One region of the Nonomuraea sp. NPDC051298 genome, then DNA from elsewhere that is predicted to be linked to it. Evidence: riboswitches for the same ligand, from Rfam matches in the RefSeq annotation. Region 1 holds a riboswitch; the other holds the start of a gene.
What was found. A riboswitch is a leader RNA that binds a small molecule or an ion and turns the genes downstream of it on or off. The one in region 1 is predicted to bind S-adenosylmethionine.
Positions count from the first base shown of each region.

Region 2: linked by a shared signal. The riboswitch ahead of thrC (threonine synthase) and the one ahead of ACZ6S0_RS40450 (aminotransferase class V-fold PLP-dependent enzyme) in region 1 are both predicted to bind S-adenosylmethionine.

Region 1 covers NZ_JBVJIM010000021.1:114,876-120,088, forward strand. The annotation lists gene ACZ6S0_RS40440 (cytochrome P450) at 1-677, opposite strand, end outside; gene ACZ6S0_RS40445 (TerC family protein) at 717-1,475, opposite strand; SAM riboswitch class IV at 1,721-1,836, shown strand; gene ACZ6S0_RS40450 (aminotransferase class V-fold PLP-dependent enzyme) at 1,880-3,166, shown strand; gene ACZ6S0_RS40455 (DoxX family protein) at 3,227-3,895, opposite strand; gene ACZ6S0_RS40460 (NADH-quinone oxidoreductase subunit D) at 4,018-5,163, shown strand; gene ACZ6S0_RS40465 (acyltransferase family protein) at 5,160-5,213, shown strand, end outside.
Region 2 covers NZ_JBVJIM010000045.1:28,681-33,893, reverse strand. The annotation lists gene ACZ6S0_RS51350 (cold-shock protein) at 1-65, opposite strand, end outside; gene ACZ6S0_RS51345 (MoaD/ThiS family protein) at 306-581, opposite strand; gene thrC (threonine synthase) at 606-1,838, opposite strand; SAM riboswitch class I at 1,852-1,993, opposite strand; gene ACZ6S0_RS51335 (RNA polymerase sigma factor) at 2,073-2,627, opposite strand; gene ACZ6S0_RS51330 (alpha,alpha-trehalose-phosphate synthase (UDP-forming)) at 2,659-4,083, shown strand; gene ACZ6S0_RS51325 (MFS transporter) at 4,124-5,213, shown strand, end outside.

The sequences.
Region 1 (5,213 bases):
TTGAGCAGCAGGACGCAGGTGCCGACGAGTTCGTCCTCGGTCAGCTCGTCGATCCGGGTGAGCGCGCTGATCAGGTCCTCGCCGGGGGCGCGGCGGCGCTGGGCGGCCAGGGACTTGAGGTAGCCGGCGAACTCCGACGCCGCGCGTACGGCGGTGTGCTGGGCCTCGGGGGCCGGGTTCAGCTCGTACATGCCGCAGATGTCGGCCGACCAGGGGCGCAGCAGGTGGCGGTCGTGGTCGGGGATGCCGAGCATCTCGGCGATGACGGTCACCGGGAGCGGCTCGGCCACCTCGGCGATCAGATCACCGCCGCCCTTGTCCACGTACGCCTCCACCAGGCCCTCGGCGACGGCCCGGACGCGGGGGCGCAGCGACTCGACCATGCGCGGCGTGAACGCCTTGGAGACCAGCCGGCGCAACCGGGTGTGCACCGGCGGCTCCACGTCGAGCATGCCCGCCCTGATCACGCGCCAGAACGGCTCCTGGAACTCGGGATCCGGCGGCCGGCCGAACTCCTCGTGCGTGGCCACGTGCAGGTACGAGCGGCCCAGCCGGCGATCTCTGAGCAGCGCGTTCACGTCGGCGTGGCGCGCGATCAGCCACTGGCCCGTCGGCTCGAAGTAGCTGACGGGCGCCGCACGCCTCAACTCGTCGTACACCCGATACGGGTACGCCACGAAATCCGGATTCCAAGGATCAAAGCCCACTATTGCATCTTAGGAGGATGCTCCTTTGGTCTCGGGAACCTCCTCCGGCTGCTGCTTCGCGTTCCTGCCCCGCATCCGGATGTTGAGCAGTTCCACGATGACCGAGAACGCCATCGCGAAGTAGATGTAGCCCTTCGGGATGTGCTGCTCGAGGCCCTCGGCCACCAGCACCACACCGATCAGCACCAGGAACGACAGCGCCAGCATCTTGATGCTCGGGTGGGTGTCCACGAACCTGCTGATCGGCCCGGAGGCGAACAGCATCACCAGCACCGACACCACGACGGCCGCGATCATCACGCCCAGCTCGTCCACCATGCCGACGGCGGTGATGACGGAGTCGAGCGAGAAGACGATGTCCAGCACCATGATCTGCGCGATCACGGAGGCGAAGGAGGCGGCGGCGGCGTTCCTGCCGTTCTTGCCGTGCGGGGCCTCCATGCTGTGGTGGATCTCCGTGACGCTCTTGCCCAGCAGGAACAGGCCGCCGAGCAGCAGGATCAGGTCGCGTCCCGATATCTCGTGACCGAGGACCTCGAACAGCGGCTCGGTGAGCTGCACCACCCAGGACAGGCCCAGCAGCAAGAGCAGGCGGCTGATCAGGGCCGCGGCCAGACCGAGCACCCGTGCCCGGTCCCGTTGTTCGGGTGGCAGCTTTCCGGCGAGGATGGAGATGAAGATGATGTTGTCGATCCCCAGCACGATCTCCAGGGCGACCAGGGTGAAGAAGCCGATCCAGATCTGTGGATCGGCCACCCAGTCCAGCATCGGGGGTACCTCCATGACTCGGGGCTGACGGGGGTTTCCCGGTAGCAACGAGCCAGGGGCCTCATTAGTTCGCGAAAAATCATGATTCCTGCGGGAGCGCCGAACGGCGGGCGACCTGCGGTCCCGACAACCGCCACGGCATCCGCCAAAACCCGTGCGGCGGGCTGCCGCTGTGGCATCCGTCACGGGCGTCTTCGGGGTGGGAGTGTTATGCGGAGGTTTGTTCTTGGTATAGTCCGCTCGTAGGTCATGAGCGCCAGCGTCAAGCCCCGGCTAGCTGGCCGGCAACCCTCGCGTCCGCGGCGGGGTGCCCCGGGTGAAGACCAGGTCCGCCACGAGGTGTGGCGGGCAAGCGCGGGCTCCGTGGCACTTCCTGGGGTCCGATGACCCCGAGGAGCTTCGCCGTGTCCACACTGACGATCTTCAACTCCACCTCTTCCGCCGAGGCGGACGCGTCCGCGTCCTCGACGAGCCGGCCGATCCCCGCCGTGCTGGGCGCCGACCTCGAGGTGCCGGTCAAGGGCGGCCGGCTGGTCGGGTACGCCAACCTCGACTACGCCGCCAGCGCGCCCTGTCTGGAGCCGGTCAGCGCCGCCGTCACCGCCGCGCTCCCGGCCTACTCCAGCGTCCACCGCGGCGCCGGCTACGCCTCGCAGCTCACCACCGCCCGGTACGAGCAGGCCCGCCACACGGTCAGGGCGTTCGTCGGCGCCCGCCCCGACGACGCCGTGATCTTCACCCGCAACACCACCGACGCCACGAACCTGCTGGCCGGCTGCCTGCCCACGGGCACCACCACCGTGGTCTTCGACACCGAGCACCACGCCTCCCTGCTGCCCTGGCCCGACGCGGTCCGCTTGGCGCCGCCCGCCTTCCCCGGCGAGGCCGTACGCGCCGCCGACGAGGCGCTGGCCGGGATCGACGGGCCCAAGCTGCTCGTCGTCACCGCCGCCTCGAACGTCACCGGCGAGCTGTGGCCCATCGCCGCCCTGGCCCACATCGCGCACCGGCACGGGGCCCGCATCCTGGTGGACGCGGCGCAGCTCGTACCGCATCGGCCGGTCAACCTGACCGCGCTCGACCTCGACTACGTGGCCTTCTCCGGGCACAAGCTGTACGCCCCCTTCGGCGCGGGCGCGCTGGTCGGGCGGCGTGACTGGCTGACCGGCGGGGAGCCGTACCTCAAGGGGGGCGGCGCGGTGCGCTCGGTCGGCGAGGACGTCGAGTGGCACGACGACCCCGAGCCGCGGCACGAGGCGGGCACCCCCAACGTGCTGGGCGCCATCGCCCTGGCCGCCGCCTGCGACGCGCTGACCGCCACCGGCTGGACCGAGTTGGTACGCGAGGAGGAGCGGCTGATCGACCGTCTGCGCTCGGGCCTGGCCTCGATCGCGGGCGTACGCGAGCTGTCCCTGTGGGGGGACGATCACCCGCGGGTCGGCATCGTGTCGTTCACCGTGGCCGGGTACTCGGCCCGTGAGGTGGCCGAGGTGCTGTCCGGCGAGCACGGGATCGGGGTGCGCGACGGGAAGTTCTGCGCGCACCCGTTCGTCCGGCACCTGCTGGGCGCCTCCGACGGCGGCTGCGAGGACGACACCGCCTCCGCGGTACGGGCCTCGATCGGCATCGGCAGCACGCAGGAGCACGTGGACCGGCTCATCGAGGCGGTGCGAAACCTGGTCGCCCGCTGACGGCGAACGGCTCGGCGGCTCGACGGCTCGACGGCTCGACGATTCAGCGGCCCAGGCGGCTCAGCGGTTCGGCGGCTTGTGGTGCTGGGGCGGCTCGTCGGCCACGAGGGCGTCGATCTCCCTCATGTCCTCGTCGTCGAGCCTGCGCGAGGCAGGCGCGGCGGGCTGCCTGGGCACGTCCGGCCGCCTCCCGTGCGTCGTGGCCCCGGCGGCCGTGTCGTCTCCCCGCGCCGTTCCGCCCGCGGCGGTCCCGCCCGCGGCGTACGCTCCCGGCGGGTACACGACCGGCTCCTCCCCCTCGGCGGCCCGACGTTCGGAACGCCTGCGGAACATCCGGGCGAAGATGCCGTCCACCCCGATACGCCCACCGCCCAACGCCAGGAACAGCAGGCAGAGCGCGCCCAGCGCCCCGGTCAGCTCCCAGCCGCCGTTCTCGACCATGACGCCCTTGCCCCCGTGCACGAAAGCGATCGCACCGAGCATGGCCAACAGCAACAACAGCGCCACCGGGCGCACCAGCAACCCCAGGATCAACAGGACGCCGCCCACGACCTCGACGAGGGTCGTGTACCCGGCGGTCAGCTCGGGCATCGGGATCCCCATGTCCCTGAAGTCCCGCGAGGTGACGCTCTGACCGCCCTGCCACTTCTGCCAGCCGTGGGCCACGAAGATCACGCCCGTCGCGATCCGCGCGATCAAACCCGCGACATCATAAACAACTCTCTTCATGGTGTTTCCTCCCCCGTTCCCGGCTATTACTCCCCGTGTCCGGCTTCGGGATGCGTTTCCCTACCATCTCTTGACCATCCCCCGCGCTGGCTCGCCACCGCGGGCGGTGGCAGCATTGCCATATGACGGAACGTGTGGTCGGAATCGGCGCGGGCGCGAAAGAGCTGGCCACCGAGGACATGATTCTCAACATCGGCCCCCAGCACCCGTCCACCCACGGGGTGCTCAGGCTCCGGCTGACGCTCGACGGCGAGCGCATCGCCACCGCCGAGCCGATCATCGGCTACATGCACCGGGGCGCGGAGAAGTTGTTCGAGGTGCGCGACTACCGTCAGATCATCATGCTCGCCAACCGGCACGACTGGCTCTCCGGCTTCGCGAACGAGCTGGGCGTGGTCATCGCCGCCGAGCGGCTGCTGGGCATGGAGCCGCCGGTGCGGGCCGTGTGGGCGCGTACGCTGCTGGCCGAGCTGAACCGGGTGCTCAACCACCTGATGTTCCTCGGCTCCTACCCGCTCGAACTGGGCGCGATGACGCCGCTGTTCTACGCCTTCAACGAACGCGAGCGCGTCCAGGCCGTCATGGAGGAGATCTCCGGCGGGCGCATGCACTACATGTTCAACCGGGTCGGCGGGCTCAAGGAGGACCTGCCGCTCGGCTGGCTCGACCGGGTGTCGGAGACCGTCGCGGAGACCCGGCGCAGGGTGCCCGACATCGAGAACCTCATCCTGCACAACGAGATCTTCATCGCCCGCACCAAGGGGGTGGGCGTGCTCACCCGTGAGCAGATCATGCAGTACGGCGTCAGCGGCCCCATCGCCCGCGCCTCCGGGGTGGACTTCGACCTGCGGCGCGACGATCCGTACCTGGCCTATCCCGAGTTGCCGGTGACGGTCGTCACGCGCGACGCCGGCGACTGCCACGCCCGCTTCGCGGTCCTGCTCGACCAGCTCAAGGTCTCGCTCGACCTGGCCGACGCCTGCGTCGAACGGCTGCGCTCGCTGCCGCCCGGCCCGATCAACCAGCGGCTGCCGAAGGTGCTCAAGGTGCCGGAGGGCCACACGTACGCGTGGACGGAGAACCCACTCGGCATCAACGGCTACTATCTGGTCTCCAAGGGGGACAAAACGCCGTGGCGGCTCAAGCTGCGCTCGGCTTCCTACAGCAACATCCAGGTACTGCGCGAGATGCTCCCCGGGCACCTCGTGGCCGACATGGTGGCCATTCTGGGCTCCATGTTCTTCGTGGTGGGGGACATCGACCGGTGAAAGCGGGGGAACGCGACAAATACGTCGACTGGCTGCGCGCACTGAGCCTG
Region 2 (5,213 bases), on a different contig from region 1:
CCGTCTACCGCGATGAAGCCGTAGCCCTTGTCCGCGTTGAACCACTTGACGGTGCCCTGCGCCACTTCCGACTCCTCTTACTGGTCTCCCAGATCTCGCCCATTCCTCCGCGGGACCTGTAATCGTGTGACTTAACCGAAAATCAGCCAGACGATCGCCCTCGACCATACCTGTGGCACGGGGTTTGGCAACAGAGTCAATCTGCAAACCGCCTATTTGTTCGCGCCGAAGGCAGTTCAACGCGGAATTGGCCGGAAAAGCAGAAGGCGCCCACTAGGGGGCGCCTTCACATGGGATGGACGGTGTCAGCCGCCGGCAACCGCCGGGATGATGGAGATCTGAGTGCCCTCAGGGGCTGGAGTGTCGAGACCCTCGGTGAAACGGACGTCCTCTTCCCCAACGTAAACGTTGACAAAACGCCGAATCTTGCCCGATTCATCAAGAATTCTCGCGCCGATCCCCGGGTAGTCGGAGTCCAGCTTGGCGAGCACGTCACGAAGAGTCGCGCCCTCGCCACTGACCTCCGCGCTCCCGCCGGTGTACGTGCGCAGAATGGTGGGAATCCGCACAGAAACGCTCATGGTTTACGTCGCCTTTCCTGGTTGTCAGACAGTCGCGCGGAACGCGTCGAGAGAGGGCCGGATCACGGCCGTGGGCGTGGCGTCGCCGCTGATCGCGTCGAGCGTCTTGAGCCCGTCGCCGGTGTTGAGCACCACGGTCTCGGCCTCAGGGTCGAGCAGGCCGTTCTCGGTGAGCTTCTTCAGCACGCCCACCGTGACGCCGCCCGCCGTCTCGGCGAAGACTCCCTCGGTCGAGGCCAGCAGCTTGATCGCGGCCACGATCTCCGCGTCGGTGACGTCTTCGACGGCCCCTCCGGTGCGCCGGGCGATGTCCAGCACGTACGGCCCGTCGGCGGGGTTGCCGATGGCCAGCGACTTGGCGATGGTGTCGGGCTTGACCGGCTGCACGACGTCGTGGCCGGCCTTGTAGGCCGTGGACACGGGCGAGCACCCGGCGGCCTGGGCCCCGAAGATCTTGTAAGGCGTGTCCTCGACGAGGCCGAGCGCCACCAGCTCCTTGAAGCCCTTGTCGATCTTCGTGAGCTGGGAGCCCGAGGCGATGGGGATGATGATCTGCTCGGGCAGCCGCCACCCGAGCTGCTCGGCGATCTCGTACGCGAGCGTCTTCGAGCCCTCGGCGTAGTAGGGCCGCAGGTTGACGTTGACGAAGCCCCACTTGTCGCCGAGCGGGTCGCCGATCAGCTCGGAGCAGAACCTGTTGACCTCGTCGTACGTGCCCTCGATCCCGATCAGCTTCCCGCCGAACACGCGGGCCATGGCGATCTTCGCCTGCTCCAGGTCGGCCGGGATGAACACGCACGCCTCGAGCCCCGCCCGCGCCGCCGCCGCGGTGACCGCGCCGGCCAGGTTGCCGGTGGAGGAGCAGGAAAGGGTGTGGAAACCGAAGCTGCGCGCCGCCTCGACGGCGATGGCGACGACGCGGTCCTTGAAGGAGTGGGTGGGGTTGCCCGAGTCGTCCTTCACGTAAAGCGACTTGATGCCGAGTGTCCTGCCGAGGTTTCCGGCCTTGACCAATTTGGTCCAGCCGGGGTTCATATTGGGCTTACTGGCCACGTCGGCCGGCACGGGAAGCAGCGAACGGTAACGCCAGATGTTGGCGGGACCCGACTCGATCTCCGCGCGGGTCACGTCGCCGAAGGAGTAGGCCGCCTCGAGCGGCCCGAAACACTCCTGACACGCGAAGTTGGGACCCAGGGGGTAGCGCGCACCGCACTCACGGCACGAGAGGCCGACAGCAGGACCAAAGTCAAGCGACATGAAGCGAGGCCTTCCCTCATCTTCGCCCGCGGCCACCTTGACCACGAACCGGAATTGGCACCTTGTCCCGGTCGGCCTCGCCAGGTCGCGAGTCGAAAGCCGGGAGGGTTGCCGGGGCTTCGCAGGGCCGGTCCCTCCACCCCTCTGGATGAGCAATATGCAGTTGTTGAAATGGACTCTACCCGCTTAAGGGGCCGAAATTACCACCCGTCTCAACATGCGAGACGGGCAGTCTCAGCGATAGTCCTCCCCCAGCAATCCCTGCACGTATTTGCGGGCCTGGTGAATGCGCGACTTGGCCGTGCCCAGCGGGATCCCGAGCTGCTCGGCCACCTCGTTGTAGTCGAGCTGGACGATGTCGCGCAGCACCAGCGCCTGCGCCAGGTCGGGCTTGTCGGCCTCCAGCGTCTCCATCGCGTCGAGCAGGTCGAGCCGCGAGCCCGCGATCACGCTGACCCGCCGCACGTCGGGCTTCTGCATGGGCAGCTCGTCGGAGGTCTGCTCGGCCGCCCTGCGCTTCAGCGACCGGTACGTGGTGCGCGCGCAGTTCGCCGTCACGATGTGCAGCCAGGTGCTGAACCTGGCCCGCCCCTCGAAGCGCCCGATGTTACGCGCCACGGCCAGCAACGTATCTTGCGAGGCCTCCTCCGCGTCCTGGTGATAGGGCAGGATCCGGGCGCAGTGCCGCAGCACATCAGGCTCGATCCGCGCCAGGAGCTCGCCAAGTGCGCGATGGTCCCCTGCGGCGGCGGAGCGGGCGAGTTCCTCGGTTAGCTCATCAAGCGCCATAGCTGGGATCCTATGGTCGAAGGGAGCCATGATGAACAGCGTGCTGCTGGCCTCCAACCGAGGGCCCGTCTCCTTCACCGTCTCCGACGACGGCGAGCTGACGATGAGACGCGGGGGTGGGGGCCTGGTCTCGGGGTTGTCGGGCATCGCCAGGAAAGACGGCGTGCTGTGGGTCTGCGCCGCGCTGTCCGACGGCGACCGCAGCGCCGTACGCCTGGCCGCCGGGGGCCGGCTCGACCACGCCGGCTACGACACCGGCCCGCTGCGGATGCTCGACATCGCGCCGGCCACGTTCCACCGCGCCTACAACGCCGTGGCCAACTCCACGCTGTGGTTCGTCAACCACCTGCTCTACGACATCCCCAACTCCCCCAGCTTCGGCACCAGGTTCGAGCGCGAGTGGGAGTCGTACCGCGACTACAACGGCGCGTTCGCGATGGCGCTGGCCGAGGAGGCGGGGCACGGCGCCCGCGTGATGGTGCAGGACTACCACCTGACGCTGACCCCGGCCCTGCTCCGCGCCGAGCGGCCCGACCTGCGCATCGCCCACTTCAGCCACACGCCGTGGGCGCCGCCCGAATACTTCTCCCTGCTGCCCGACGACGTGGCCGGCGAGGTCCTGGAGGGCATCCTGGGCGCCGATCACGCCGGGTTCCTCACCGACCGGTGGGCGCGGGGGTTCATGGACTGCTGCGAGCGGCTGCTGGGCGCCGAGGCCGACCGGGTCGCGCGCACGATCACGTACGAGGGCCGGACGACCCGCATCGGCGTGCACAGCCTCGGCGTGGACGGCGCGGAGCTGTGGGAGCGGGCCCGCGAGCCCGACGTCGAGTCGCACATGGCCGTGCTCAGGGAGCAGGTGGGTGAGCGCAGACTGATCGTCCGCATCGACCGCACGGAGCTGTCGAAGAACATCGTGCGCGGCCTGAACGCCTACCGTGAGTTCCTGGCCGCCCACCCCGAGTGGCACGGCCGGGTGGTGCACCTGGTCTTCGCCTACCCCAGCCGCCACGACCTGCCCGAATACCGCGAGTACACCGCCTCGGTGCAGCGCTGCGCCAAGGAGATCGAGGACGAGTACGCGACCGAGGAGTGGGAGCCGCTCATACTCAACGTCGAAGACGACTACGCGCGTTCGCTGGCCGCGTACCGGATGGCCGACGTGCTGCTGGTCAACCCCGTCCGCGACGGCATGAACCTGGTGGCCAAGGAGGGCCCGGTGCTGTCGCCGCGCTGCGCGCTGGTGCTGTCGAGGGAGGCCGGGGCGGCGGCCGAGCTGGGCGAGCACGCGCTCCTGGTCAACCCGTACGACATCAGCGGCACCGCCGCCGCGCTGCACACCGCGCTGGTCATGCCCGAGGACGAGCGCCGCTCGCGCCGCGACGAGCTGGCCGCCGCCGCCACCGCGCTGCCGCCGCGGAAATGGCTCGCGGCGCAGCTCGACGCGCTGGCCTAACATGGGACCGACAGGTCCCTCAGTCCCTGGAGGCTGCCGGGTGAGCACGGTCTTACCCTCCGCGCGACTGGTCAGAGACCGCCCGACCTGGCTCGTCTACCTGCAGCTCGGCACGTTCGCCACCTTCCTGTACGGCCTGAGCGCCGCCCTGCCGCTGCTGCGCGCCGACCAGCGCACGTCGGCCACCGTGGCGGGCCTGCACGGCACCTCCATGGCCCTCGGCACGATCGCGGCCGGGCTCCTGCTGCCCCTGCTCACCCGGCGACTCGGGCGGCGCGCGACGTGCTGGATCGGCCTGGCCGGGATGAACGCCGGCGTGCTCATGATCCTGGTCACCGACGCGCTGCCCCTGACGCTGCTCGGCTACGGCGTGTCCGGCTGGTTCGGCTCGGTCATGCTCTACACGTGCCTGGCGACGCTCAGCGATCACCACGGCCCGGCCGGTCCCGCGGCGATCAGCGAGGCCAACGCGGTCGGGGTCGTCGTGGGCATGGCGGTGACGTTCGGGCTCAGCGTGGTCGCGCAGACGGCGCTCGGCTGGCGGGTCGCGCTGCTGGCCACGCCGATCATCAGCGTGCTGCTCGCGCTGGCCATGGGCGGGGTCTGGCCCGACCGGCGGGCCGCAGGGGCCGGTGGGAGCGCGCCCTCCTCGGGGCGGCCCGGCTGGCGGTTCCACCTGGCGGGGCTGGTGCTGTTCTGCTGCGTGGCGCTGGAGTTCACGTTCAACCTGTGGGCCGCCGACCTGTTCGCCTCGCGTACGGGGCTGAGCGCGGCGACGGCGGCCACGGGGCTGACGGCGTTCGTGGCGGGTATGGCGGCGGGCAGGTTCGCCGGGGCTCAGCTCGCGCTGCGCCTGCCGGGCACGCCGCTGTTCGCGGGGGCGCTGGCGGTGACGGCCGCGGGCTGGCTGCTGTTCTGGCTGAGCACCCAGCCCCTGCTGTCGTATGCCGGGCTGGTGGTCTGCGGGCTCGGTGTCTCCCTGCACTTCCCGCTCGCGCTGGCCGCGCTGATCACCGGTTCCGGCGGCCGGGCGGACCTGGCGGCGGCGGCCTCGCCGATCTGGGCGGGCGCCGCCATGGCGGCCGGGCCGCTCGCGCTCGGTGCGCTCGCCGACGGTTTCGGCACCTGGA